DNA from 2 places in the Marinobacter sp. SBS5 genome. Region 2 is predicted to be linked to the other one. Evidence: riboswitches for the same ligand, from Rfam matches in the RefSeq annotation. Region 2 holds a riboswitch; the other holds the start of a gene.
What was found. A riboswitch is a leader RNA that binds a small molecule or an ion and turns the genes downstream of it on or off. The one in region 2 is predicted to bind thiamine pyrophosphate.
Positions count from the first base shown of each region.

Region 1: another riboswitch for thiamine pyrophosphate. It lies ahead of thiC (phosphomethylpyrimidine synthase ThiC); the one in region 2 lies ahead of thiB (thiamine ABC transporter substrate binding subunit).

Region 1 covers NZ_JBLWAZ010000006.1:43,235-57,876, forward strand. The annotation lists gene ACNQ6O_RS14420 (hypothetical protein) at 1-730, opposite strand, end outside; gene ACNQ6O_RS14425 (glycosyltransferase) at 739-1,569, opposite strand; gene ACNQ6O_RS14430 (glycosyltransferase family 2 protein) at 1,599-2,438, opposite strand; gene ACNQ6O_RS14435 (lysophospholipid acyltransferase family protein) at 2,545-3,453, opposite strand; gene ACNQ6O_RS14440 (mannose-1-phosphate guanylyltransferase/mannose-6-phosphate isomerase) at 3,450-4,871, opposite strand; gene ACNQ6O_RS14445 (YrbL family protein) at 4,956-5,627, opposite strand; gene ACNQ6O_RS14450 (glycosyltransferase) at 5,675-6,694, opposite strand; gene ACNQ6O_RS14455 (glycosyltransferase family 4 protein) at 6,691-7,809, opposite strand; gene ACNQ6O_RS14460 (mitochondrial fission ELM1 family protein) at 7,806-8,768, opposite strand; gene lpxL (LpxL/LpxP family Kdo(2)-lipid IV(A) lauroyl/palmitoleoyl acyltransferase) at 8,772-9,731, opposite strand; gene waaA (lipid IV(A) 3-deoxy-D-manno-octulosonic acid transferase) at 9,834-11,087, shown strand; gene ACNQ6O_RS14475 (TolC family outer membrane protein) at 11,136-12,497, opposite strand; TPP riboswitch at 12,681-12,794, shown strand; gene thiC (phosphomethylpyrimidine synthase ThiC) at 12,875-14,642, shown strand, end outside.
Region 2 covers NZ_JBLWAZ010000002.1:33,526-48,167, reverse strand. The annotation lists gene ACNQ6O_RS05840 (DUF1330 domain-containing protein) at 1-153, shown strand, start outside; gene ACNQ6O_RS05835 (branched-chain amino acid transporter permease) at 163-498, opposite strand; gene ACNQ6O_RS05830 (AzlC family ABC transporter permease) at 491-1,195, opposite strand; gene ACNQ6O_RS05825 (hypothetical protein) at 1,273-1,521, shown strand; gene uvrY (UvrY/SirA/GacA family response regulator transcription factor) at 1,646-2,308, shown strand; gene uvrC (excinuclease ABC subunit UvrC) at 2,292-4,151, shown strand; gene pgsA (CDP-diacylglycerol--glycerol-3-phosphate 3-phosphatidyltransferase) at 4,159-4,728, shown strand; gene ACNQ6O_RS05805 (ABC-type transport auxiliary lipoprotein family protein) at 4,753-5,364, opposite strand; gene ACNQ6O_RS05800 (MlaD family protein) at 5,361-6,299, opposite strand; gene ACNQ6O_RS05795 (ABC transporter ATP-binding protein) at 6,299-7,111, opposite strand; gene ACNQ6O_RS05790 (MlaE family lipid ABC transporter permease subunit) at 7,115-8,266, opposite strand; gene ACNQ6O_RS05785 (ATP-binding cassette domain-containing protein) at 8,303-8,917, opposite strand; gene thiP (thiamine/thiamine pyrophosphate ABC transporter permease) at 8,910-10,580, opposite strand; gene thiB (thiamine ABC transporter substrate binding subunit) at 10,585-11,589, opposite strand; TPP riboswitch at 11,643-11,737, opposite strand; gene ACNQ6O_RS05770 (murein L,D-transpeptidase catalytic domain family protein) at 11,897-12,628, shown strand; gene ACNQ6O_RS05765 (START domain-containing protein) at 12,642-13,346, opposite strand; tRNA gene ACNQ6O_RS05760 (tRNA-Gly) at 13,589-13,664, shown strand; tRNA gene ACNQ6O_RS05755 (tRNA-Cys) at 13,715-13,788, shown strand; gene ACNQ6O_RS05750 (RidA family protein) at 14,237-14,614, opposite strand; gene ACNQ6O_RS05745 (NAD(P)/FAD-dependent oxidoreductase) at 14,642-14,642, opposite strand, start outside.

The sequences.
Region 1 (14,642 bases), on a different contig from region 2:
TGCTGGGCAATACTTGGGAAAACCAGTCTGAAACAAACTTTTGATATTCTGCAGGGGTGAAATGGTTAGTTATACTTCCCTTGTAGAAAAAACCGCAGCAAAAGCCCAACGTATGTTCGATGGGAGCTTTACTGTTTAGCTTGGAAAATTCTAGATCGACCAGCCAGCATTTTTTCTGCTTATTAGAAATTAGGCAATTTCCTGCCCAAGGGTCTAAGTGAAGAAGGCCATCGTCGATGGCCTGACGGAATGTATCGAGAGCCAAGCGTAATGCTATTTCGGAACTTTCCTCGTCGCGAGCAATCTCTTCAACGCTTTTGGTTTCGCTCAGAAATTCCGTAATAGAGAATATTCTGTCCGGCAAGCCGAAACGAGTTTTTGACCACCCGTATGCATACAGTTTTGGTATGTAAGGTTTCCCCTGCATCTGCAGTGCGGTGTGAATTTCGGCGGTAGCCCATTCATATCGGCCATGGCGCTGAATTCCTAGTAGAGCCCTTACTCGCTGACTTGGGTACTTCAGCTCGTTTACTTTTAGTATGACGGGGGTGGAAGCACCGCTAATCCATGGGACGCTCGCTTTGGGCTGTTCTCCATGGAGCATGCTTGCGATTGCTTCTTTCCAGTTGCCAGACACTGCGTCTTCACTAGGCCAGCCAGTACGCTTAAAGGCTGTGATGCCGTGGCCAGCATCAACTTGCTGATACAGTGTGTCCCGTAAATATTGCATGTACTGATTTAAGCTCTATCCAATGACAATTCGAAGTGCTCCGCAAGCTTGCTCCATTGTTCTCGGTTACCGTCTTCCCTGACATTAGTCTTTTTCAGGGATACGGCCTGTGAGAATGGAATTGGTAGCGGCTTGCTCGTCTGGTATGAAGAGCGTCTGGACTTGGTACCGTTTACGGCACTCATGGCCTTGAACCACAAGTCGTCAGCTTTCGGTGAAAGCTGTTTGAACAGTTCGCGCGATAGCGTTGACTCCGGGAGTGATTTTGGGGGGTAGATAACGCCGGCATAACCTAGGGGGAGCGTGTTGGCATGCGATGCGCCAGGTTGTTCGTATGGCCATTTTTTATAAGGCCAAAGCTCCCCATCAGCCGCCGCCGTGATCAGTCGACACTGATTACCGATAATATCATTAGGAAACTCTTCGGCTGCTTTCAGGAGATTTTCCAACCAATCCCTAGGGTACATCAGGTCATCGTCACAGGTGACAATACGACGATCTGGAAATTCAGAGAGGCTATAAATCAGTTTGGTATGCGGGCCAACATCCTCGCAGAATCTAATGCTAAATATACCGCCAGTTAATTTAAGCAATTGCTCAGGGATTTCAGGCTCACAATCTTTTCCAAGCCAGAGAACAATTCCCTCAGGCGTTACCGTCTGAGAAAGAATGCTTCTCACCGCCAGGTGTGCATACTTAAGTCTCGAGGCGATCGATGTAAATGAGATGACAACGTCTTTGGCAACGTTCTCAGAAAGCCCACCCTTGATCTTTTTAGCAGGTAACGATTTCAACTGAAGTGTGCGCCACAAAGACGGTGGATATTCTTTAACTTTCATTCTCAGAACCTTTGATCAGAGGCTTATATTTATTTGTGGGCTGGTGGTCGGTCGTTTGCAATGCCGTTTTCCGCCCAGAAGGTTTTGTTGTCCTTCACGGCTTTTCGGATGGCTCTGTTTTTCGCCCAGATCTCGGGTTTGGAATAACCGCGAGCATGATCGAGGTGCAGGCAAACCGTGCTGTAGCGTATCTGCTGAGATTTGTGGCCGTAGTTCCAGAGGCGCTCGCCCAGTTCCCGGTCCAAGCCGCCGTACTGCATGTCTTCGTTGAATCCGTTAACGGCAATCAAATCCTGAGTCCAGGTGGAACTGTTCATGCCATTCCAGCTAGCAGCGGCAGGCGTGATGCAGTTCATAAAGTTGCGGAATCCCGTTGAAGGGGAAAGTTTCCACAATTTGTGATTCTTCGGCTGCCCGTGAGCGACCAGCCAGTCCGGTTTGAAAATGACACCGGAGCGGATGTCCTCATCTGCAATGGCTTCGGATACCGGCATGGTGAGCTTGATATAGCCACCGGACAAAAAGAGCCCGGGCTTAGCAAGATCGTGGTGGGTTTTCACGAAGTCCGGCTCGGGTATGCAGTCGCCATCAGTGAAGATCAGGTAGTCGCAACGTGTCTCTTGAATGGCTTTATTGAGAATTTGGCACTTCCGAAAACCGTCGTCCTCGTGCCATACGTGGTCGATCTCCAAGATGCCTCGTTCTTTAAAGCTATTGATCAGAGCGCGAGTTTCATCGGTAGAGCCATCGTCAGCAATGATGACCCGGAACTTGGTGAATGTCTGACATTCGTAGCCCGTCAGTACTTTGCTCAGCCAGAGGGGAGAGTTGTAGGTGGTAATAACCACACCGATTGACGTTGGGGCCATAAAATTCCAGTGTCCAAAAGTTAGCGTGTAAAAGAAAGTGGCTAGTATAACGCGGGTTCTGGCCAGATGCCTGTCTGCACTTGCTCAGGTATTCGACAATGGCGAATCAGCGGCAAACCCTGTCTGGGTAGTACGGGTTTGGGTTTCCAGGCGGCCGGTGCCGGAGCCTCTTATATTCCCATTGATACTGAGCCGGTGCCATCCGGACGACTTTCTCGACGGATTTGTTCAAGGCAGTTGCCGCGACAACTGGGTCAGCATCACCGTTTCCGGGAGCCGCTTCTTCCACGATAATGCGAAAACCGTTGCTTTGGGGTAGCCGTTCGGCGAAGGCTACCAGTACGTTAGCGCCCGTTTTCAGCATCAGCTTGTTGACCAGCGTCATCGTGCGCACCTCCATTCCGAAGAAAGGCGCGTAAGCGTTGGTTTTGCCACGTGGAGATTGATCGGGTAGGATGCCGGCAACGCCGCCTTCTTTGAGAATGCCCATCAGGCGAAGCAAGCCTCTGCGGTCTCCTCGTACTAATTCTGAACCAACGCGCCCCCGGACCCGGATCATATAATCCTCAAATTCTTTGATATGCGGGGGGCTATAGAGCGAGGCCATCTTGTAGCGGGATGAGAACAGCAGGCCGATCAACTCCCAATTGCCAATGTGTGGCGCGAGCAAGATTAAGCCTTTGCCCGAGGCGAGCGCTTCCTCTACCAGCTCCAGCCCTCTCGTTTCCTTGATCAGTCCCAGACATTTCTCAACAGACCACTCCCACATCAAAGGGATTTCTGCGGCGGTCATGCCGGTGTGCGCCATGGAGTCTTTTGATAGCTGACGTTGCTCGGCAGAAGTCAATTCCGGTAAGCAGATGCGAATATTGGTGTCGGTCACCTTTCGGGACCGCCCATTCATGGCCCAGCCAAGGAGGCCAAGCCACTTCCCGATAAATTGAGCGGCACGCAAAGGCAAAAAGCTAACGAGCCTCAAAAGGCCGGCGATCAGAAAATACTTCAGCTTACTCATGACCTGCCGTACCGATCCTCGTAGCGCACGATGTCGTCTTCGCCTAGATAGGAGCCTGATTGAACCTCGATCAACTCAAGGTCGATGACTCCCGGGTTTTCCAATGAGTGAACCTGGCCAACCGGAATAAAAGTAGACTGGTTTTCCGTCACCAAGTAAGTCTTCTCGCCATTGGTCACCTTGGCGGTGCCGCTCACCACAATCCAATGTTCCGCGCGGTGATGGTGCATCTGAACGGACAGTTTTGCGCCGGGTTTTACAGTAATGCGTTTGACTTGGTAACGCTCGCCGCTGTCGATGGAGTCGTAAACGCCCCAAGGCCGGTAAACTTCCCGGTGATTAATGTGTTCATTTCGGCCATCGCTCTTGAGCCGTTCGACGATCTTTTTAACGTCCTGAACCTTGTCTTTATGGGCAACGAGCAGGGCATCTTTGGTTTCGATAATCACCAGATCACTCACACCGACCGTGGCGATCAAGCGGTTTTCGGAACGCGCTAAAGTGCTTGTCGTGTCGTGGGCAATAACATCACCCATGAAGCTGTTGCCGTTCGCGTCTTTCTCGGACACGTCCCAGAGGGCAGACCAAGAGCCAATGTCACTCCAGCCAGCGTCAAGAGCTACCACAGCCGCGTTTTGGGTTTTCTCCATCACGGCGTAATCGATGGAGTCCTCAGGGCACTCAGCGAATATGGCTTCGTTAACACGCGTGAAGTGAAGGTCTTCGTTGGCATCCTCAACCGCAGCCTGACACACCGACAAAATCTCCGGGCGGTGCTTCTGAAGTTCGGCCAGATACTGGCGCGCGCCGAACATGAACATGCCGCTGTTCCAGAGGTAGTCGCCGGAAGCCAGATAGTCCTGTGCAGTGGTCAGATCCGGCTTTTCGACGAATCGGTCGACGCCATAGCTGCGGTCTTCGAGCTCTTTACCTTGTTTGATGTAGCCGTAGCCAGTTTCGGCATGGCTGGGGACAATGCCAAAGGTGACAAGTTTGCCTTGTCGGGCCAGAGGGATCGCTTTCTGGATGCCCTGTTGGAAAGCTGCGACGTCCTGTATCAGGTGGTCCGCAGCAAGTACCAGCATCAGTGGGTCGTCAGCACTGTCATCGGTCGCCTTCGCCAGTTGCAGGGCCGCAAGGGCAATGGCGGGTGCGGTATTGCGGCCGCAAGGCTCTAGGATAATCCGCGCATCTTTATAACCCGCTTGCCGCATTTGTTCGGCAGCCAGGAAGCGGTGGTCTTCGTTACAGATCAGAAGTGGGTCTGCAGACTCCATGCCGTCCAGTCGGGCCACAGTGAGTTGCAGCATCGACAAATGATCATCCGTCAGTTTTAGGAACTGCTTCGGGTTCAGTTGCCTGGACAGTGGCCAAAGGCGAGAGCCGGTGCCGCCGGCCATGATGACGGGATGGATCATGAGTGCACTCCGCGCGTTTTAATGATTGACAGTTCCGTTAACATTCAAAGTGGACGACATACTAACATGCTGACCTTGCGGCGTTTATCTTAAGCCTTGGAAATCTTCCCAAGATAAGCCCGAATCGCTTTGTTCCCAGGCCAGTCTTTTCCTGAATCGTGCGATTTTCCGTTTAATGTAGCGTGAACTCCAACCCGGTATGGCATCTAGTGCTTGTGGGATGGTCGGTGCGCCCAGCCCGTCAACCAGAAACAGGCGAGGGTGGTCAAATCGATCTGAAATCACTAGGTTGTGGGGGAGCAGGTTTCTGGTCAGTATTTTGGTTTGCTGCAGCCAAGAGAGAAACTCTTCGACGCCCTGATTCAGCTCGGGGGTAAGGCCTTGCTCTTTAATTAGGCGCTCAAGTGTTGGCGCAACGCTGCCGTCCGCGCAGCGTATCAGTTCGCTTTCATTGGCCTCGCCCAATGAGGTGGGAACGCTGCCATAGAACTTGGGCAGATGCGCCCAGACCAACGCCTCATCGCCTTGCTCAAAGAGCTGTAGGATGGCGCGCTGGTGGTGGGCTCGAATTTCTTGGTCGTTATCGTTGAGCCGATCTGCGCCAAGGAGTCGCTTCACGGGCGATTGCCGCTCAAATCGCGCGGTGATGTTTTCGGGGCGAATTACTTTCAAGCACCGAGTGGCGTCCAGCGGGTGTGTGTAGCACTTGCGGTTAGAGCCTTGTGCGAACGGTTGTTGGCTAGTTAAATCGAGCATAGAGTTAGGTAGCGAGGTCAAAGTGCGGGTTCCTTCAGTGTAACCCGTCATCGCTTGCAGCGCTCTAGAGCGAGTTTTTCTGAAGCTTTTCGATAAACCGCGATCGTGTTTGCGGCCATGGCAGACAACGACAGCTTTTCATTGGCGAAAGCTCTTGCCTCGGCTTGGTCGGCGGTTAATGATCCCAGGTTTTGTTGCAGTAACTTGGCAAACTCGGCTGGCTCGCCGCCGTGGAATATGTGGTTTTTGGGCAAGACTTCATTGGCAATCGGGACGTTGGTGGAAATAACCGGCTTGCCGAGCAGTAGCGCTTCCGCGCAGACATAGGAAAACCCCTCTCGTTCAGAGCTAATCACGACGCCATTGGCGGCGGCCATGAGTGCGGGGATGTCTGTTCGAAAGCCTAAAAGCTCAACCTTGCCAGCTTGACCTGTGGAGTCAATGAGCGCTCGAAGCCGTTGGTCCTCCGGACCGTCCCCCGCGATCAATAAAGTGCCGGGGCAGAACTGAAAGGCTTTGATCAGCAGGTCAAACCCCTTAACCGGTGCGAGTCGCCCAACCGCTAACCACATTGGGCGGGCGGCCTCTCGGGGGAGCTCCGCGGGGGCCTGATTGGCAACTGAGGCCCCATTGTAGACTACCGTAACCTCAGGTTGATTGATGTCGTTTGCGAGCGCTTTACTGACTGCGATCAGCTGATGGAAAACGCCAGTTTTGGGGTAGCGTGACTTGAAACCGTGAATGCTGGCGATGCGAGCGAGCTTCTTGATAAACGGCGCCAGCCTCTGCAGAACAAACGCTGCTTTGGTGCCTTGGGCGTGCACAACTTGGTAGTTTCCTTCCCGGATAATCCGCAAGATTGTGAGCAGCAACGGGATGGAGTTTCGCGACCGCTGCGCGTTCACAGGGATGCAGGAAACGCCTTCCATAGGTGCAACGTGCTGCGGAGCGGCTGCAATGGATACTTGGTGGCCCAGTTCAGCGAGCGCGGTGGCCAGCTCTCGGGTGTGCTTCTCAAGACCGCCAATTCCTGGGTTGTCCGAGAGCATCAGCATCAGAACCTTCATCCCGAACGTGCGCCTTTCTCAGTCAGGACCTTCTCGTAGATCTTTAGTGTCCCCTCCGTCTGCGCCCGCAACAAAAACCGCTCCGGCAGCTCAACCTCTTGCTTCGGCCTATCAAGCAACTCCAGTACGGTGTGAGCAAAAGCTTCCGTATCATCGGGTGTTACCAAACCGTCCCGGAAACAAGCCTGTAAGGTCTCCGCCGCACCGCCACGATTGTAGGCGACAACGGGCGTGCCCGAGGCCAAGGCTTCTGTAACGGTGCGGCCGAACGGTTCCGGCTTGGTCGACATGTGGCAAACCACATCCGCAAACAAATACAGGTTGGTCATGTCGTTGCGTTGACCAAGAAACGATACCTGGTTGGTCAGGTTTAGCCGGCTTCGTTCGGTTTCCAGTTCCTGTAAAAAACGTTCCTTCCCGGGCTCCGCCCCGCCCACGATGATGCCGTGGCAATCCGGACGCTGGCGGACGATGCTTTCCATGGCTTTCAGGAAATCCAGTTGACCTTTCCACCGGGAAATACGGCCCGGCATCATGATGATCTTTTTGTTCGTGAGCTGAGGGAATCGTGACAGTAGTATGTCACGCCACTGCTCATTGATCGCGCGCTGGCGGAAGGCGTCAATATCGACCCCGCGCTGAATCACGGTCAGCTTGTCCTCCGGTACTTGAAAGTTTTTCAGTACGTAGTCGTTCACGCAGTTGGATACTGCAATCACGTGATCCGCCTTGGCCATGATCGCGCTGTAGGGGTTCACCGAGTACATGCCATGAAAGGTCGAGACGATGGCGGGGCGCTCGCTTGCCGGCAGCGACTTCAGCGCTAGGTGAACGATCCAGGCTGGCATGCGGGAGCGAACGTGCACGATGTCGGGTTTAAGGCTCTGTAGTAGCTGTCGCATCGGCAGAATCTGGCCGAACGAGGCTGGGGTTTTGCGGTGGATCGGCATGTAAAGATGCGTGGAACCTTGGCCGCGCACTTGTTCAGCCATCGGGCCGCCGTTGGATACCACAAAAGATTCGTGGCCACGCTTGACCAGTTCAGCCGCGAACTCCACCGTGCCACGCTCTACACCGCCGCTGTACAGGGCAGGAAGTGCCTGAAGTATTCTCAATGCGGAGCCTCCTTGTTGGCGCGTCCGGGGATGGTGATAAATCGATGGGTCAGCCAGCGTGCGGCACGGTCCGCTTCCCAAAGTCGCGCATGTCGCTCAGCCTGCTCACTCATAACGCTGCTGTGCTCGTTCCAGCGGAAAACCCAGCTTTGCTCCACGAGTCGGGTGACGCCTTTGGCGACTCGGCTGCGACCTCTGGCGGGCAAATCCAGCAAGCCGGTTGGTACGCCGGAAGTCGCGGCTTCGCAAACCATCGAGACGCTGTCCGGTGTTACCCAGACAGCTCTTGACGCGGCCAATTGATGATTCAGCCAGTTGTCGTGGGTGTTTTCGTGGTGGACGACGGTCACTTTAGGGCCTTGCAGTTCATCTAGCTTGGCAGTGAGGGCTGCGGGAGTTCGGCGAGAATTACTGATAGTCCATCGCCACTCGGGGTAACGTGCGATCAAGTCTGTAATCTGGGAAAAAACGGCATCGTCCTCCCAGACAAAGTGACGGGATGGGCCGCCAGCCAAGACCAGAGCTTCCGGCTTTGGGGTCAATTGTGCCATCGGCGTGACCGCATTGATCACGCCTTCGGTGATGAGCGTTTTGCGCGAAGCTTTTGCGTTGTCGTGGGCGGGAATAATAGCCGCATCTACCCAAGCGAGCGGGAAGGCGGGTTTCATCAGAACCACGGTACGGGTTTTTCGAAGGCGGCGCAGCGCCAGTAATAGCCGGTGCGTACCCGAGCCTGCCGCAATAATCAGGGCGGGCGCAGGAGGGGGCGAATCCATGGCGGGGGCAACGCCCAAAAGAGCGCGCCAGAGCGGTACCGGAGAATCTGCAGCGTTGACCCAGTAAATGCTGGCGCCGGTGAGTACCCGCAAACGGTTGCCCAGCCCTTTTAGCTGATTTTTGTGTCCTGGCTTGTTATCGGTAATCAGCCAGATAGCCGGCGCCCGCGTTTCTGGATTCACGCGTTACCTCTTTTTCTTCCGTTTTTTGTAAAAGCCCGGGTCATCTTTTGACGGCCGGGTTTTAAACCGACGATGCATCCACAGATACTGGTCCGGGGCCTTTCGGATTTCTTGTTCAATAATGGCGTTGACGCGAGTCGCATCGTCCAGATCATCGCCGCTGGGGAAGTTTTCCAGCGCAGGGTGGAAGTAAATGTCGTAGCCGGGTTTGTCTTCACGGCGGAAATGGCTGAACGGAACAACCCGGCACTTGCTGCGGTCCGCAATTCGGGATGTGGCGGTGATAGTGCCGGTAGGAATGCCGAAGAAGGGGGCGAAGACAATGTCTTTGCGGCCATAATCCTGATCGGTGGCATACCAGACTGCATGGTTTTTCTTCAGGCTTCGGAACAGGCCCCGTAAGTCTTTGGACGACAAAACTGTACCGTACCGGCGGCCCCGTGCTCGGGTCATGACGGCGTTGGTCAAAGGATTGTTGTGATCCCGCTGCATTACGTCGGCATCAATGAACTCGGTGACCAGACTGCCGCCGAGGTCGAGAGTGCTGTAATGGCCGCCCAGAAGCAGAACGCCATGGCCATCTTCCATTGCCTTTTCAAAGTGCTCGAGGCCATGCACTTGGGTGATGCCAGTGAGCTTCTTGGGATCACGGAACCAGGCAATGCCCAGCTCCATCAAGCCGATGCCGTTGGCGATAAACGCTTTTCGGACAAGCTCCGCTTGTTCTGCTTCCGAGAGGTCCGGAAAGCACAGCCGAATGTTTACTTCGGTGACGTGCCGCCGGCTCTTGGCCAGTTTCCACGCCAGCAAGCCCGCGATCTTGCCCAGCCACCATTGAAAACGAATGGGCAGTTGAGCGAACAGCCACATAATCGATATGCCTAGCCAAGTTGGCCACCAGCGGGGATGGCGGTAAGCTGAGTAATCGGTGTTTCTGGGTTGTTTGCGGTACTTCTTGTTCAAAATCGTGAATCCCGAATCGACAAACGTTTAGCCCGAGGGCAAGATGCAGCCACTCGACAAATTTCGTCCTATGATAACGCACTGTTTTGCCGGGAGTCCTGCGTGTTTCATTTTATCTATTCCCAGCTGATCCGGCTGGTTCTGCCCTTTATCCTGCTTCGGCTGTGGTGGCAGGGCCGAAAAGCACCGGCTCTTCGCCAAGGCTGGCAGCATCGCCTAGGCATAGTTCCGGCAATGTCTGGGCCGGTTATCTGGGTGCACGCGGTATCCGTGGGTGAAACCATCGCAGCGGGCCCTTTGGTCCGGCGCCTGCTAGCAAAGGAGCTAGGCGCAACGATACTGATGACAGCTATGACCGATACCGGGTTAGCTCAGGCCCGTAAGATGTTTGGCGACAGAGTCGCCTATGCCTACGCCCCCTACGACACACCCGGTGCGATTCGACGTTTCCTGAACCGTGTGAATCCGGGCATTCTCGTTATTCTGGAAACCGAAATCTGGCCCAATATGATCCGCCAGTGTCGTCGGCGCAGGGTGCCGGTGTTCCTGATTAATGCCCGTTTGTCTGAACGCTCAGCTCAAGGCTATGAAAAGGTCAAAGGGCTGGCGGCACCCGTGATGAAAAGCATTAGTTGGGTGGCGGCTCAGGCGGAACCGGATGCTGAGCGGTTTCGGCGCATTGGGGTGGCAGCGGACCGCGTGGAAGTGACGGGCAGTGTAAAGTTTGATGTGGATATCCCTGATGATGTGCGAAAGGCATCCGAGGATCTTCGAAAAACGCTCGAGGGTAGGATGGTCTGGATTGCCGGAAGCACTCACAGTGGTGAAGACGAGCAGTTGCTGAGTGCCCACCAGAGCATTCTTGAACAGCACGATGATGCGCTGTTGGTTATTGTGCCCCGACACCCGGAGCGTTTCGATACCGTTGCAGCGATGGCCGAAAAAAAGGGCTTTCGGGTAGCCCGTCGCTCCCGGAACGAGAGCCCGAAAATGGCTCAGGTGTATCTCGGAGACACTATGGGCGAGCTGATGATGCTCTACGGCGCCAGTGATATAGCCTTCGTGGGTGGTTCGCTGATCGAGCGCGGAGGGCATAACCCGCTAGAACCTGCTGCTTGGGGAATGCCGGTGTTTTCCGGGCCCCATGTGTTCAACTTCGAGACAATCTATGAGAGTTTGGTGGCTGACCAAGGCGTTCAGATGGTTAAGGGCTGTAAAGATTTAGCAAAAGCAGTGAGTCGCCTGATGACCGATGCGGAAGAGTGCAAAGTCTACGGACAGCGCGCGCTGGCGGTGGTGAATAAAAATCGAGGTGCGTTGGATAAAGTGGTCGAAGGGATCATCGAAAGAGTCTAACGCCCGGGCCTGACGGCGGCCCGGGTATAGTTGCAAAACCGGCGGGAATTACTCGGAGGGGTCTTCCAGAGTTTTACCGTCGTTTGCCATCGCTTCAATGCCACGGGCACCTTCGCTGAGCCAGTTGTTCAGCTCGATCAGGTCCTGTGGGCTGAGCGTGCCGGCGGCCTGCTTTAACTGCAGAGAGTTGATCACGTAGTCATAACGGGCATTGGCGTAATCCCGCAGCGCTACGTAGAAAGCTCGCTCTGCATCCAACACTTCCACAATGTTCCGTGTACCGACATCGTAACCGGCGCGCGTTGCATCCAGAGCGCTGCGGCGGGAGATGATGGTCTGTTCAAGCGCAGAAGCGGTTTCCACGTTGTTGTTGACGGTCAGGAATAAACTGCGAGTATTGACCTGTACGTCCCGGCGAACGGTATTCAAATCCTGCTCGGCCACCGTGACCAATGAACGCTGCTGGCGCACGCCTGCTTGAGTGCCACCCCCCATGTACAACGGTACGTTGAGTTGGAGCCCGATAACGCCTTGGGTTCCTTCTTGCTGCGGGGTCTTCGCGTTTTCAAGCTCAGTTTCACCGTAGGAAGCCACCAGATCGAGCGTCGGCATATGGCCGGATTTGGCCACTTTCAGGTTGGCTTCGCTGGCGTTCAGTTGGTACATGGCCGCCTGGATAGACCAGTTCTGCTCCAAAGCCGTGGCTTCCCAAGAGGACGGGTCCATCGGGTTCGGGCGGCCTAGCGGGAAGTTTTCACGCAGGTTTTCCAGATCGGCGGCATATTCGCCGGTCAGGCGGGCAAGTTGCTCTCGGGCCACGTTCAGCTGGTTTTCAGCGGCGATGCGCAGGCTCTTGCTGTCATCGTAGCTGGCACGAGCTTCATACACTTCGGTGATTGCAATCAGGCCGACATCATAGCGTTCCTGAGCCTGTTCAAATTGGCGCTGGATGGCTGCTTCGGTGGCTTGAGCGGTGGTAACGGTATCTTGAGCGCGCAACACGTTGAAGTAAGCCGTTGCAACGTCAAGAATCAATTGCTGCTGAGCCAGGTTGTATTGAGCTTGAGCGGCTTCGGTCTGGAACTGGCTGGCATCGTAACGGAACCAGTTGTCCGCCCGGAAAATAGGCTGAGTCAGTTGAACGCCGTAGTTCAGGGACTTGTAGCTGTCTCCAGGGCCGTTATCTGCATCGAAGTCGATGTGATTGGCTTCGGCATAAGCGCCGATCTGAGGCAGCAATGTACTTTTGCTTACGTCACTGGCGGCTTGCTGGGATTGAAATCTCGCCATGGCCGAAGCAATGCCGGAGTCGTAAGACAGCGCCTTTTCGTAAGTCTCCATCAAATCCAGAGAGAATGCAGGCTGAGCTGCAAGCAGGGTGATCAGTCCTGGAAGTAAGCGTTTTTTCATTGTATCTCCTGACAAACTGTCTCCGGGCATCCGTGATCTGGATACAAGGATCGGAAGGCCACATTGCCGAGTGCTAACGCGACAGTATGGTCCAAAAGTATCGGTGGCTCATTATGGACAATAATGAGTCCCGTCTCTACACTTGAAAAGCTCACACATTGTGTAAGCAACGAATTCGATATTCGCGTCTTGACGGGGTGCTGAATCGCCAGAAACCGGTGATAGGCTGAGATTGCAACGCAGAACCCGCGACCTGATCCGGATAATACCGGCGTAGGGATTAAGACCGCACGAACAGTGCCATGTAGCCAGTAATGGCGTTTTGGCAGTGCTCCGTCATACGCGACCTGACACCTCAGATATTACTGGGAGCAGACATGACGGACATACCAGCATACCTCAGCGACTCCGCAAAAGTGGATTCGGCAGCAATCAAACCATTACCAAGCTCACGAAAAATCTATGTGCAGGGTAGCCGAGCCGACATTCGGGTGCCAATGCGGGAAATTACGGTGGGCGACACCCCGACCGAAATGGGCGGCGAAAAGAATCCGCCGGTACTGGTGTATGACACGTCTGGCCCCTACACCGATCCGGACGCTAACATCGATTTGCGTAAAGGCTTGGCGCCGGTTCGTGCCAATTGGATTGCTGAACGCGGCGACGTTGAACAACTGGATGGCTACACCTCCGAGTTCACCCGCCGGCGCATGAAAGACCCACTGCTAGACCCGCTTCGATTCATGGATGAGCGAAAGCCCTTCAAAGCAAAACCCGGCAAGAACGTCACTCAAATGCATTATGCCCGCCAAGGCATCATCACCCCGGAAATGGAATACATCGCCATTCGGGAAAACATGAAGCTCCAAGAGGCCCGTGAGCAGGGGCTGGTCGATGATCAGCATCCGGGCCAGTCGTTCGGCGCCAGCCTGCCGGCTGAAATTACTCCGGAATTCGTTCGTGAAGAAGTGGCTCGCGGGCGGGCGATCATCCCTGCCAACATCAATCACCCTGAAACCGAACCGATGATCATCGGCCGAAACTTTTTGGTGAAGATTAACGGCAATATCGGTAACTCCGCGGTCACGTCTTCCATTGAAGAAGAAGTCGAGAAGCTCACCTGGGGTATTCGCTGGGGCTCCGACACCGTGATGGACTTGTCCACCGGCAAAAACATCCACGAAACCCGTGAGTGGATCATCCGAAACTCCCCGGTCCCCATCGGCACCGTGCCGATCTACCAAGCGCTGGAAAAAGTGGGCGGTGTCGCCGAAGACCTGACCTGGGAAATCTTCCGGGACACCCTGATTGAACAGGCCGAGCAAGGCGTGGATTACTTCACCATTCACGCGGGTGTGCGCCTGCATCACGTGCCGCTGACGGCCAAACGCACCACCGGCATCGTCTCCCGCGGTGGTTCCATCATGGCCAAATGGTGCCTGGCGCATCACAAAGAAAGTTTCCTGTACGAACACTTCGAAGACATCTGCGAAATTATGAAGGCCTACGACGTGTCCTTCAGCCTCGGCGACGGCTTGCGCCCCGGCTCCATCGCCGATGCGAACGACGAAGCGCAGTTCGGGGAATTGGAAACCTTGGGTGAACTCACCAAAATTGCCTGGAAGCACGATGTGCAATGCATGATCGAAGGCCCCGGCCACGTGCCCATGCATTTGATTAAAGAAAACATGGACAAGCAGCTGGAATGCTGTGACGAAGCGCCGTTCTATACCCTCGGCCCACTGACCACGGACATCGCGCCCGGTTACGACCACATCACGTCAGGTATCGGTGCGGCGATGATCGGCTGGTTTGGTTGTGCCATGCTTTGCTACGTCACGCCGAAAGAGCACTTGGGCTTGCCCAACAAGGATGACGTCAAAACCGGCATCATCACCTACAAAATCGCCGCCCACGCGGCTGATTTGGCGAAAGGCCATCCGGGTGCTCAGATTCGTGATAATGCGCTCTCCAAGGCACGGTTTGAGTTCCGCTGGGAAGACCAGTTCAACTTGGCGCTGGACCCTGACACTGCTCGGGAGTTCCACGATGAAACTCTACCGAAAGACTCGGCCAAAGTGGCCCACTTCTGCTCCATGTGCGGGCCCAAGTTCTGTTCCATGAAAATCTCACAGGAAGTACGAG
Region 2 (14,642 bases):
GAAGCTTGGGATCAGGTATTGCTGGTGCGATACCCTTCGACAGACGCCTTCTTGGCTATGATCGAAAGCCCCGATTACAAAGGCGTTCTCAAGCATCGAACCGCCGCACTCGAAGATTCCCGACTGGTAGCCAATGTCGAAGATGGGGTGTAACCCGAACCCCTAAACAACCACTCCGGTTTGCTGAATAGCCATATAGGCGATGGTGCCTGTCGCAATCGATAGCAATGCATTACCACGCCATAGGTGGATAGCCACAACGAGCAAGCCCGGTATCAGGGCATCTAATCCCAATATTCCAGTATTCCAGTTACCCGATCGCTGCAAAAAGACCGTGGCCAATAGTGCCATTACCGCCGCTGGCAAAAAACGCCCGAGATGTTTAATTAGCGGGTGCTCGGTGTGGCGTTCGAAAAACAGAAACGGTACCACGCGGGTCGCGAAGGTGGCTAAAGCAGTGACCGTAATAAACGCGGCCAAGTAGTAGCTTTCACTCATGGCTGACCTCCGGTTCAAGCCTGGTTTGGCGCTGGTAACGGTATTGCAGAAGCAGCACAGTAGTCACAATCGCGATGGCAGCAATCAGCTGGTGTGTGGCCGGTATCAGCAGCATGGCAACGCCTGCGGCCAGGGCGCCCGCCCAGATTGGGAAACCATTCCTCAAGGCTTTGAATTGCTCGATGGTCAATACAATAAACAGCGCAACCAGTGCGAACTCGATACCGGTGCTATCGAAAGCCACCCACTCGCCCAACAGGGCGCCCAAAGTGCAGCCGGCGACCCAGTAAAGTTGATTAAAAGCGGTAATGCGGAAGTCGATTTCTTGTTCGTGAGACGTGTTGGCCGAACGTGGCCGGCTGGTGAGGAGCGAATAGGTTTCATCGGTCAGCCCGAAAATCAGGTAGCCTTTACGCCAGCCTGCACCGCGGAATTGTCCGAGTAACGACAGGCCGTAGAACAAGTGGCGGGCATTGAGAACCAGCATAGCAACGGCCACTTCTACCAAACCGGCATTGACGGCCAGCAGGCTAACGGCGAGGATCTGTCCGGCACCTGCGTAGATAACGAGCCCCATTAAAGGGGCTATCCACCAAGCGTAGTCGAGCTGAGTGGCGAACAGCACCCCAAAGGCCATCCCGAGCGGCAGATAGCCAAACAGGATGGGTAGTGTTAGCTTGAAGACATTCTGGTTCATTAGCATCCAAACTTTGTGAAAGGCACGATGATAATGAATTGCTTGGGGCTTTTGAAGGTAGCGTGAAAGGATTAATGATGAGCGATTATGCTAATGGACCTGAGTCGGATCCGCGTCAGGAAAAGTTTATCGTTGAAGCCAGCTTGCTCACCGAGGATCAGCTTGGAGGGCTGGCTGAAGAGTATTGCACCCGGTACCACGGATTAAACGATACCGAAGATCCGTTGGCAGAGCTCGGTCGCATACTTGCGGCTATTCGGAGTGGGGAACTTGTGGTGTGGTTTGACCCGGTCGAAAACACGGCAAGTTTGGGCTCCCCGACCTGACGCACTAAACTCAAGGGTGCAAGGTTTGACGTAGGCCAAGGTTTTGAGCTCCTTGCCTATGCGGTGGAACCGGTAATGGGTACAATTGAGTCGCTTTATACGTTTCCTGTTGGTGAGGTGAGCTTTGATCAGGGTTCTGGTTGTTGATGACCACGAGTTGGTGCGCTCCGGTATTACCCGCATGTTGGCTGACAATCCTGACATTGATGTGATTGGCCAGGCATCCTCGGGTGAAGATGCGATCGATTTCGTACGCAAAGCGCGCCCGGACATCGTACTGATGGATATCCGTATGCCGGGTATTGGAGGGCTTGAAGCCACACGCCGGATTATCAGGCTGGATGATTCTATTCGAATCATTGTGGTTACCGCTTGCGCTGACGACCCTTACCCAGCTCGCGTGATGCAAAGCGGCGCGGCGGCCTACATCACCAAGGGTGCGGACATTCAGGAAATGGTTCGTGCCATTCGTAAGGCCCATTCCGGTCAGCGTTATATCAGCCCTGAGATTGCCCAGAAGATGGCACTTAATTCTCTTGGTGGTGGCGATAGGGATGAAGACGGCGAGCTGTCGAAGTTCGAGCGCTTGTCGGAGCGTGAAATGCAGATTGCCATGATGGTGGTGGAGTGCCAGAAAGTTCAGGATATTTCGGACAAGCTCTGTCTGAGCCCGAAAACCGTGAACAGTTACCGCTACCGGATCTTCGAAAAGCTCGAGATTTCCAGCGACGTAGAATTAGCGCTGATGGCAGTACGGCTTGGGTTGCTGGATGCCGACACCGTCTGACCCCAATCAAACCCCCGGGGAGTTCGACAGCAAGAGCTTCCTGAAACAACTCTCTGAACGCGCCGGTGTCTATCGTATGTACGATAGTGCAGGGGAGATCCTGTATGTCGGCAAAGCGCGTAACCTCAAAAACCGAGTCAGCAGTTACTTCCGTAAAACGGGGTTGGCCCCGAAAACCGAAGCATTGGTTGGCAAGATTCATTCGATTGAAGTGACGATCACCGGCAGCGAAACCGAAGCTCTGCTGCTTGAACAAAACCTGATCAAATCTCTGCGGCCGCCGTATAACATTCTGCTTAGGGACGATAAATCCTACCCCTATATCTATTTGTCTTCGCATAGCGATTACCCGTCGCTGACCTTCCGTCGTGGCCGGACTAAAAAGGGTGGCGGAACCTGGTTCGGACCTTTTCCGAGCTCTGGGGCGGTTAAAGAAAGTCTTAATGTTCTACAGAAGGTTTTCAAGATAAGATCTTGTAATGAAAGCTATTTCAGAAACAGGAATCGACCTTGTCTTCAGTATCAGATTAACCGCTGCACAGCGCCCTGCGTTGAGTACATCAGCCCGGAGGAATACCAGCAGGACATCCGGCGTGCCACCATGTTTCTGGAAGGCAAGAACCCGGTGATCATCCGCGATCTGATGAACGCGATGGAAGAGGCATCCTCAAGACTCGAGTTTGAGAAAGCGGCAACCTACCGCGATCAGGTCAATCACTTGCGCCATGTGCAGGAGCAGCAGTCGGTTGACGGGGAGGGCGGTGATGCCGATGTGATCGCCATTGCTCAGGATGCCGGCGTGGTGTGTATTGTGGTGATCATTGTGCGGGGCGGACGAGTGCTGGGTACCAAGGATTACTTTCCGAAATTCTCTTTGGAACAGACGGAAGGCGAATTGCTGGCAGCGTTCCTTGGTCAGTATTATTTTGGTGGTGATACCCGCCGGGAAATCCCAAACGATATTTTGGTGCCGGTGAAAGTGGAGGGGCAGGAGCTTCTAGCGGAAGCTCTTACGGAGGCCGCTAATCGCGAGACCAGAGTGCGCGGCAACGTTCGGGGTGAGCGTAAACGCTGGCTTGAGTTAGCCATGACCAACGCCCAGCAGACCCTGCTGACGCACCTCGCCAGCAAAGAAACGGTGTACCGGCGATTGCTTGCGCTGCGGGACCTGCTCGAACTGACTGAAACCCCCAGTCGAATGGAATGTTTTGATATTAGCCACAGTCATGGTGAAAATACCGTCGCATCCTGCGTGGTTTTCGACGAGAATGGCCCCCTCAAAAGCGACTATCGGCTTTATAATATCGAAGGCGTGAAGGCGGGGGATGACTATGCTGCCATGCGCCAGGTGCTTAGCCGCCGTTATCGTCGGTTAGCCAATGGCGAAGGCAAAAAGCCCGACTTGGTTTTTATCGATGGCGGTAAAGGTCAGTTGAACATCGCCCGAGAAGTGTTTGAAGAACTGAATATTTCCGATATTCCGCTGATTGGCGTGGCTAAGGGTGTCACTCGTCGGGCTGGCATGGAACAATTGATCGATGCTATGACCGACGCTGTCTTCAGAGTGCCAGCCGATTCACCGGCGTTGCACCTGATTCAGCACATACGGGATGAGTCGCACCGGTTTGCCATTACCGGGCACCGAGCGCGGCGCGACAAAAAACGCCGGCAGTCCACCCTTGAAGGCATTGAGGGCGTAGGGCCAAAACGCAGGCGAGAATTGATACGCTACTTCGGCGGTATACAGGGTATCCGCAAAGCCGGAGTGGACGAAATTGCCAAGGTGCAAGGCATCAGCAAAGCACTGGCCGAAACCATTTACGCAGCACTGCATAACGAATAGGAACACCATGAATGTACCGAACCTGATTACCCTGTCCCGCATCGTCATGATTCCGGTGTTCGTGGTGGTTTTCTATTTGCCGGCGAGCTGGAGTTATATGGCGAGTGCAGCGATTTTTGCGTTGGCGGGGATCACGGACTGGTTGGATGGATATCTGGCGCGGCGATTGAATCAAAGCACGCCGTTCGGCGCCTTTTTGGACCCGGTCGCGGATAAATTGATGGTAGCCGTGGCGTTGGCGGTACTGATTGAAGAATACTCTGCAGTGCTGCTCACCATCCCGGCCACGATCATTATCGGTCGTGAAATCGTGATTTCGGCATTGCGGGAATGGATGGCTGAAATCGGCAGCCGAGGTAGTGTGGCGGTATCTTACATTGGCAAGATCAAAACTACGGCTCAGATTTCAGCCATTGTTGGTTTGCTCGCGTTCCCGCCGGGCAATTTCCTAGCCGACGTAGCAATCGGCTTGTTGTATATCGCAGCGGTCTTGACCCTTTGGTCTATGTACCTGTATCTGCACGCGGCCTGGGACGACTTGTTCCCGAAGGCGATTGAGGACAATAGCGAGGTTTAACCTCGCTTTCCTGTCGGGTGCGGTTCACCGCGCCCGTTGAACACAGTTCCACACCCACTCTGTAAGTTCATGAGCCAGAAGGTTGCCGGCCCTAGAAAACGCTTCCACCGATGAATCCAGATCAGCGCCGGCAGACGGTTCTTCAATCGCCCAGTTGTTAATGCACATGCTCTCGTTACTGCGATTCCCGGTGAGTTCGGCGTGTAACTGGAGGGTTACCTTATATTCGTTTGACCTCTGGTCTACGTGAAACGCCGAGAGTTCCGTTAACAGGGTTAACCCGGTTGTTGCCGTACTGGTGTCGACCACAATGTTTCGGAATCCGTGGCTGTTGCGCAGGTGTTGCGCTAAATGGTCACGAATAACCACCGGTGAGCTGTCTCTCCAGCGGGCTTTCTTGTAGACCAGGAACTCGTAAGGAGTGGGCTTTAACAGAATGTTGGAGCTGTCCACCGGGTCTGAAGCCAATGGCGTAACCACACGAATGTTGACCGGTAACACTTGGTCGAACGTCGCTTGCGACGGTGCACTCGCCAAACTCATCACTCGGGGTGGCTCAGGCCGGGGAAGAACTGTGCAAGCGGCGGTGCTCAATACTGTCACAACGACAGCAAGCCGGGCCAGACCTGTGTTCATTGTTCGAACTCCTTGATGGTTGATCTACCCCATAGCGTACCTGCAGGGTCTTGCTCGAGCCTGCGTGTCAGGTTATTCAGGCTACGCAAAGTGGATCTAAGCTCTCTCAGGGCAGGGTCAAGCTGTGAAAGCCCTTGCAGCCCCGCGTCCAACGCGTGCTCGTTATTGGCAGTGATCCGGTTTACTCGATCCAGAGAGGGTTGCAGGGTTGAAATGGCGGTATCCATAGCGTTCAGCACCGGCACAACCCGGTCGTTGAGTACCGCTCGGGTATTGTCAGAAACGCCAGAAACCTTGATCGCCGCTTCCTCTGCCCGAACCGCGGCAACATTAAATTGCTCCATCAGTGCAATCAGCGCGTCTCGGTTGGCAAGGAGGGATTCGCTCGCTTCTCGTGCATTGCCAAGCAGAGCCGAGACATTGTCGATGTTCTCGGTAGCCAGTAAGCGGTTCATGTTGGTGAGAAGCTGTTCAGCCTGAGCGAGCATGGCCTCGCCGTTATTCAGTAGGTTGTTCAGTGCCGACGGCTCCGCGAGAATTAAAGGCGGATTTTCACGGGAGCCCTGAAGTTGGGGGCTTTGAGGTGTACCACCGGTAAATTGGATGCTCATGCTTCCAGTGATGTTTGCCAATATCAGACCGGCTTTGGTGTCGGCGCGCACGGGGACTTCCTTATGAACACGGACCAACACGCGAACATGGGCGGGGTTATCGGGTGCCAGAGTGAGGTCCATAACATCGCCGACCTGAATGCCGCTGTAAAGCACCGGGTTCCCCTTGGTCAGACCGCTGACAGGGTGATCAAAGCCAATCTGGTAATAGGCCCATTCCCGGTCAGCAGAGGATTTTCCGAGCCACAAAGCGAACAGTAGGGCGGCCGCCACCGCTGCCAGTGTGAAAAATCCAATAACAACGTGGTGGGCCTTTGGCTCCATTAACTGAACTCCTGTTGTACCAGCTTGCTTCCGGCGGCGCGCCCGCGGGGGCCGTGAAAATACTCCTGCACCCAAGCGTCATCGGTTTGGGCAACCCGGTCAAGGGTGTCGACGACTAAAACTTTTCGTTGTGACAACACCGCCACACGATCACAGGTTGAGTAGAGCGTGTCTAAATCGTGGGTAACCAGGAAAACCGTTAACCCCAGCGCCTTGCTCAGGGTCACGATCAGCTCGTCAAACGCGGCTGCGCCAATAGGGTCCAGCCCCGCAGTCGGCTCATCCAGAAACAGAATCTCCGGGTCCAGCGCCAAGGCTCGAGCCAGCGCGGCGCGCTTTACCATGCCCCCCGACAGCTCGGAGGGGTATTTCAAAGCGGCTTCGGGTGGCAATCCGGTCAGTGCAAGTTTCATGCGAGCCAACTCTTCCGCCTCAGCCCGACTCAGCCTGGCATGCTCAATCAGGGGTACTGATATGTTCTGAACCAGATTCAGAGACGTAAACAGGGCACCACCCTGAAACAGCACCCCGAAACGTTGCTCGTACAACGAACGTTCCATGGCTGATAGCTCGGTCAGGTCCACATCGAATACACGGATATGGCCGGCACTGGGTGTGTTCAGCCCGACAATGGTTCTCAGAAGAACTGATTTTCCGGTTCCTGAGCCGCCCACCACGCCCAATATCTCGCCCGCATATAAATCGAGATCCAAGTTCTCATGAACAACATGGCTGCCGAAGCGCGTACCCAAACCGCGCACCTGAATGATCGGCGTGCCGGGAGAGTGACGTTGCGTGCGAGATTCGGTCATGCGCTACCAGCCCATTTCCATGAAAAACAACGCTGCGATTGAATCCAGCAGGATAACCATAAAAATAGACTGAACCACGCTTGAGGTGGTGTGTTCGCCAACGGATTGAGCGCTGCCAGACACCTTGAATCCTTCGAGGCAGCCAATGACTGCGATCAAAAACGCAAACACCGGCGCTTTGCCAATCCCGACCAGAAAGTGCGTTAAGCCAATGTCTCGTTCAATGATCGCCATAAACTGGCTAGGCGGAATCTCCAGAGTGATTGCGCACACCACGGCACCGCCAATCATGCCTGAAATCATACCGACGAAGGTCAGTACCGGCAGGCTCACCATCATTGCCAAAACGCGGGGAACCACCAATAACTCCACGGGGTTCAGGCCCAGCGTTCGAATGGCGTCGAGTTCCTCGTTAACCTTCATGGCACCGATGTGTGCGGTGAAGGAGCTGGCGGTCCGGCCGGCTAACAAAATGGCAGCCAGCAGAACGCCAAATTCCCGAAGGAAGGAAAAAGCCACGAGGTTTACGGTGTAGATGGTGGCACCAAAATCCTGCAGGACCGTCGCACCTAAAAAAGCGACCACTGAACCGACGAGAAAAGTGAGTAGGGCAACAATGGGCAGCGCGTTCAACCCGGTATCGTGCACGGCGGCGACGAAGGAGGTAAAACGCCAGCGGCTTGGCCGAGGCAAGATGTAAAACAACGTGGACAAGGTTTCGCCGATGAAGCCGGCCAAAAGCCAGAGAAGCTGGGCAACGGCCGTCACTTTCTGGCCGATGTCTGCCAGAAAACCCAGTACCGGGTTTACCCTGGGAGGTTGGAATACCTCGTTCTTCATTGCTGAAGCAACCGCTGTAATCAGCGCTTGTTGCTCGTTGGCGATTTCCGAGTTATTCAGTGCCTCAACAAGCGCTGGGCCTCCCATCAGTTTAACCAATAGGGAGGCACCTGCAGTATCTACTCGAGTAAGTTGAGAGACATCCAGCGAGACGTTCGCGAGGTCCTTCTCCTGAACGGTTTGCACCAGGCGGGACAGGGCTGTGTAATAAGTCAGCGTCCAGTCGCCACTGAGCACCAATGAAGCGCCGTTAAGCTCAACATTGCCTGCGCTTTGTTCTGGTGATGTCGAAGGATGTCCGGAATGGATCGCCACTGAATAAAACCAGCCCTGTAACAGTTCACTCCAAGCTTAGAGATTCCAGTAGGAGTCTGCCAGTAACTTTCGGTCATCTTCGTCGTGGCTGGCGAGCACCAAGGCGACGCCCCGAGATTTTTCTTCCAAGAGCATGGCTCTCAGGCAGGCTTTTGCCTCATTGTCCAAGCCGGTTAGCGGCTCATCCAGAAGCAGCAAAGGCTGTCGGCGTAGAATTGCTCTCACCAAACCCACTCGCTGTCGTTGCCCGCCGGAAAGATCACCGGGCATTCTCGTGCCGAAACCTGCAAGCCCGGTGCGCTCAAGGCCCTGTTCGATCTGTTGCTTTTGTTCTGAGGTCAGCTTCAAGCCTGGGTGCAGCCCCAGGCCAATATTCGTAGCCACGTCTAGGTGTTCAAACAGGTTGTGTTCTTGAAAGACGCTGGTAACCGGCCGGTTCCAAGGCTCCAGATGCTGAATGGGCTTCCCCTTCCAATGGATCTTGCCGGAATCGGGCTGAAGAAAACCTGCAATTAGGTTCAGCAGGGTGGTTTTGCCGGTACCGCTAGCGCCGTGAATCGCTACACAATGGCCGGGTTGCAGCGAGAAGTGATACTCCCAGCCGTCGGCTTGACCCGGGTAGCGAAAACTCAGGTGTTCTACATCAAGCATGCTCAGGCTCCAGAGTTGCTTCGGGCAAACGATTTTTTCGGAGGTTTGCAGGCGGGCGGCCTAGGGCTGAGAGGAGGCCGAAAATAGATATCAGCAATATCAGCAGCCATAAACCGGTGCCAGCTGCTGCTGATACCTGATAGCTGCCCAGCTGCTGGTACAGTAAAACTGGCAGGGTTGGTTGGCTGGGGCTTCCAAAGAGTGCGATGACGCCGAAATCCCCCATCGACAGAGCTATGCCATAAGCCAGGCCTAGCGCGATTGGGCGGCGCAACAAGGGCCAATAAATCCAGCGCCAACGGTACCAGCCCAATATGCCGAGTTGGTCAGCGACACGAAGTGAGTGGCTATCGAGACTGTTCAATGGGCCGCGTAATACCTGAATAATGAAGGGCAGGGCCATCAAACTGTTGATCAACGCCACTAGCACCCAACCCTGTGCGTGGTTGCCCAAGCCCGGGCGAAGCAAAAGGAAAAGCCCGGTCCCGAGCACGATGGGCGGGACAATCAACGGCAGGTAACCGGTGGTGGTAGGGATGGCTTTCAATACCGGGTTTTTCGCTTTGTTGGCCGAGGCCAGAATCATCAGCGCGGCCCCAACCGAGGCAAAACCAGCGGGTAAGGCAATCAGCAAACTGCGCCCAGTGGCGGGAAGCAGTTGCTCGTAGATTGAAGCGCCGGCATCCAGGGCCAGCAGCGCCGGAAAGCCACGGATTCCGATGGCGAGCAAGGGCAACAGCAAGAAAAGACTGAATACAAACAGCAGAACCGCATAGAGCACTGGCTGACCCGACCAGGCCTTCAGGGGTACCGCGTGGGAAAGTTGCCGGTTAGGAAGAAGAGAGGATTCCAGGCGCTGGCGGAATACCAGCCACCACAAACCACCGCAAATCAGCAATTGTATGACGGCTAATACCGCCGCCTGCGGGAAGTCGAACTCGAACCGCAACGCCTGATAAATCGCCACCTCCAAGGTGGTGGCCGCGGGACCGCCGCCGAGTGTCATGATGATGGCGAAGCTGGTAAAGCACAAGGTGAATACCAGAGCGCTCAGCCCCGGTAGCACCGGGCGCAGGGCCGGCCATTCAACCGAACGCCACAGCCACCAGCCGCGAAGCCCGAGTTGCGAGGCAATCCGAAGGCGCGATGGAGGTACCGCTTCCAGTGATTGCAGCAAAACTCTTGCGGCCAGAGGGGCATTAAAGAAAGCGTGGGCAAGCAGGATGCCGTTCAAGCCATAGAGATGCCAGCCATGCCCGGGGAACCATTCATTCAACAAGCCTGTGACCCAGCCTTGCCGGCCATACACACCAATAATGCCGGAAACCGCGACGATGGTGGGTAACACCAAGCTGAGCTCCATCACTCTGAGCAGCGCCGAGCGGCCCGGAAAACTTCGGTACCTGGCTAAAGCGCGGGCAATAGGCAGAGCCAGTGCCAGGCTGAGCAAAACAGACAACATGGCCTGCCATACCGTAAACCACACCACACCCCGCAAGTAGCGGCTTTTGAAAACCGTTGCCAGATCAAGGCTACCGGCGGTCATCAGCATGCTGCCCAGGCCCAGGGCGACCAACAGCAATAGCGCCAGTCCAAGCACTTGGCCAGGGACGAGCTGCCAGCCTGGATGGCTCAGTGGCACGGGTTTGAGGGAATAGGGCACGGTGTTATCGTGTCATTGCATCCAGCCAATCATTGACCAGCTGGCGGCGTTGGCTTGCAACCTCAGCCGGTGCCATGAAGAACGTGTGCTCGGGGGTAATCAGCCGATCAAACACCTCAGGCAAATCTGCGCCAAGATCGATGGCCGGGTACATCACGTTCTTCAGGGGAATATGCTCTTGGAAATCCGGGGTCAGCATGAAATCCAGAAAGCGGCGCGCCAAGTCTTTTTGTTTGGAAGACTCGACCAACGCGGCAACTTCCACTTGCAGATAATGGCCTTCTTCGAATTGCGCGGCCTGATAGCGGTCGGTTTTATCTACGGCCATGTGGTAAGCGGGTGAGGTGCTGTAGGAAAGGATCATGGGCGCTTCGCCGTTCATGAACAGTGAAAAGTAACCGTCGCTCCAGCTTTGTGTTGTCGCGAGAATCTTGCCGTTCAGCTGTTCCCATTTTTGAGCGGCTTCATCGCCATAGACAGAGTGCATCCACAGTAGCAGACCTAGCCCGGGGGTACTGGTGCGCGGGTCCTGGATGATGATTTTGAGGTCATCGGGTGCATTGATGAGCGCATCGAAACTGGCAGGTGGTTCTGCCAGCTGCTGAGTGTCGTACACGAACGCAAAGTAACCCCAGTCGTAAGGAATGAAGTGAGCATCGTTCCAGTCGATGGGCAAATCCAATGCGTCCAGAGCCCGTTCGTGCTTGCCAATCATGCCGGTTTGAAGGGCTGTTTCCATTGTTGCGGTGTCGAGCCCCAACAAAACATCCGCAGGGGTTGAAGCTCCTTCCAAACGCAGCCTCTGCAAAATATCGCCACCGCTGTTCAGAACGGTGTAGTTAAGGGTGCAGTCACACTGCTTTTCAAAGGCATCTTTCACACCGGGCCCGGGGCCCCATTCTGCCGCGAAGGACGGATGGGTATACACGTTCAGGACAGGGCGCTCGGCCGAGTGAGCGGCCAACGGTAAGGTAACGGCCAACAGCAGTAGAGATAAGCGATTGAGCATGTGCGGCATCCTTATTAAGAGGGGGAGTAACCATGCCGCGGCAAACACTGCGAAGTTCAGTGCGACTCAATCCCTTCGCCGGTATTATCCGTGTCAGGTTCCGCGGGTGTGGTCTCAGCCCCGATAGAGGGCACCCCGTTGAGTTGGAGTAATTCTATCATGGCGCTGTGGTAGGACAAATTCGAGGGGTTTGTAGGCTAAAGGTTAAAAAATGTACGGAAAGACGAAAGTCTCAAAATACGCTGTTAGAATGAGGCACCTTTTCAGTCAGCTACCAAACTATCTTAAACCTTGAGGTAATGTGCGTATGTCTTTGCACACGAAACGACACCCTTTTTCATTGGGAGCAGGCCTGGCAGTCCTTTTGTCGTTTTCCGCACACGGTAATGCGGAAGCCCTTGATAACGAACTTCTCGATAAATTGGCTGGGGCTGCACCGTACTTGAAGTCAGAGGTGCTAGGTGCGGCAGTTAAGGCAACGCAGTGTGCGGTCAACAACGGCGTAGCTATGCCGGAGCGGTTGGCGGTTATCGATTTTTCACTGCCGTCCAGTGAAGAACGGATGTGGATTTTTGATCTGGAGCAGGGAGATTTGCTGCTCAGGGATCTGGTTGCCCACGGAAAAAATTCTGGTGATGTGGAAGCCCGTGCGTTCTCGAATATCGAGGGCAGCCACCAGTCCAGTATTGGCTTGTTCAAAGGCAACGAAAGCTACAGTGGGGCCCATGGCTACGCATTACGCTTGGATGGGCTGGAGCCTGGTGTAAACGACTTGGCTCGCCAAAGAGCGATTGTTATTCACGGCGCAGACTATGTCAGCCCGAACTGGGTGGCAGACTATGGCCGGATTGGGCGCAGTCACGGTTGCCCAGCGGTCGACCGGAAAGTGATTCGTTCTGTGGTGGATAACCTGAAAGGCGGACAGCTGGTGTTTACCTATTATCCGGACCAGGAATGGCTGCAGAGTTCCAGTTTCTTAAATTGCGATGCCCCCGCCCAAATGGCCGAAGCCAGTCAGGCACAGGGTAATAACTCGTAATTCGACGAAATTCTTAAAAACCCAAGGTTGAGAAGCGCAGATTGTGCTTCTCAATCAGTTTTGTTGGCAGGTTCTCCTCGCTGTAGTTTTTGAACGGTTCCTTGTTCATCATCTTCTGAAGCCCTTCCAGGGTGCGAATGGGTGCGTCTGTCGCGACCATGTTCGCAATCCATGCCGGCACAAGCCCACCCGGATCGACCTGAGTAGTGAACGTGATGCGCGTCCAGCCGTCTGCAAGTGGTTCTATATAAAAGCTGTTGTTCAGCATCGGAATCCGAACATAGTCCGCCTGCTCCGGCGCGCCACCTGGCTGGCCAATCGATTGAACGGTGACCGGGCCATTAACGTCTTCTTGTATGAACGACGACTTCATCACCAAGTCGCGATCCGATGCTGGCCATACCCCATCGAACATCATCCAAAGAAATTTTTCGCCGTCTTCCGCGTAGTGGTAGCGAGCTTCCTGGCAGTTGTAGATCCACTCTTGGCACACGGAAATGTCGTTAATGACCGACATGGCTGAAAACATGGAGTGCTGAGTTTCAACCACTCCCCGGAATTGTTTAATGGCGGAGTTTTCAGTATCACGAACATAGGTTGTGATGTCTGACCGCTTGTCACCCTGTTGCTTGACGACCCAATCAGAGGCGAGGGTAGGGCTTACACTGCATAATGTCAGGGCAAGAAATACCAGGGTCGAAAAACTGAAATGTCGCATAGTAAATACAGGCCTTTATAAGATCGGAATTGCTAAAGTCGGCGATTCTCGGCTAACGAATGGGGGTAATCTATGGCGGGAATGACCGGGTCAGCCAGGCGAAAGGCAAACAAGTCCTGAGGTTTGGCTAAAAAATGCCCAAATAGTGCGAAAAAACAAAAGGTTGAAAAAAGTTGTTGACGGCGCCGGAGTAATCCGTAGAATACGCATCCGTTGACGAGGCAATGCCTCTTAAACGAAGAGCGGGAATAGCTCAGTTGGTAGAGCACAACCTTGCCAAGGTTGGGGTCGCGAGTTCGAATCTCGTTTCCCGCTCCAATTCCAAGTCTCTCACGCCCCCTGAGAGCAAAGCCCGAAAAGGCTTACCCGGCGCGGTGGCAGAGTGGTTATGCAGCGGACTGCAACTCCGTGTACGCCGGTTCGATTCCGACCCGCGCCTCCATTTTTTACCCTTTTATTTCAATCGCTTAGCCTTTTGCTGTCTTAACCGGCGTGTCGATGGCGACAAAATGGCGACATCGATTTCATTTTCTCTCCGTGTCTCTCAGTGATTTTAACGTCGATTTCGAACGCTCTGGTGGGCGAATCAATCGGTAGTGTTTCCGCATTGGTTTGCTCTCGTGGTCGCCCTTGTTGTTTTCTCCTTTGAACTTCTTCGGTGCTGTCGAACAGATACTGCGCCAGCCAATGGTAACGGACAATTCGGTGTTGTCGCGAATAGAGCGTCGGGGTCCTAATGAAGCATTTCAGTGAAATTTACAGTACTGCTCAGGGATGGATCTAGGATTAGAGTAAGCGGATAGAGTCAGCTTGAACAGCTAGGCCGGGTAACCGGCCTAGCTTGCTGGGGATTTCAAACAGGGAAATGTTTTGGTGCAGTCATTTAATGGTTAATCTTCGACAGCCGCATAGACGACCAATTCAACCAGCATCTCTTCTCGAGCCAGGCCGGCTATTACCAAAGCAGCACGGTTAGGGTAAGGTTTTTCGAAGTACTCTGCGTAGATTCTGTTAACAACCGGCAGGTGCGATCTGTCGGTAACGTAAATCAAAACCTGAGTGACATCTGTGAGGTTTGTGTTTGCGCATTCCAGTGTGTGACGCAGGTTTTCCATGGTCTGGCGTGTTTGGGCTTCAATACCGCCGTCAACAACTTTCCCTTGGTCATCAATAGGGATCTGAGCAGTGAACAATATGCCGTTACCAATGGTTGCCCACTCTAGTGGTGATGGGGACGCGTATAATTCAGTTTTTACTGTTTTAATCATGTTTGCTCTTCCTTAGGTGGGTTTTGGT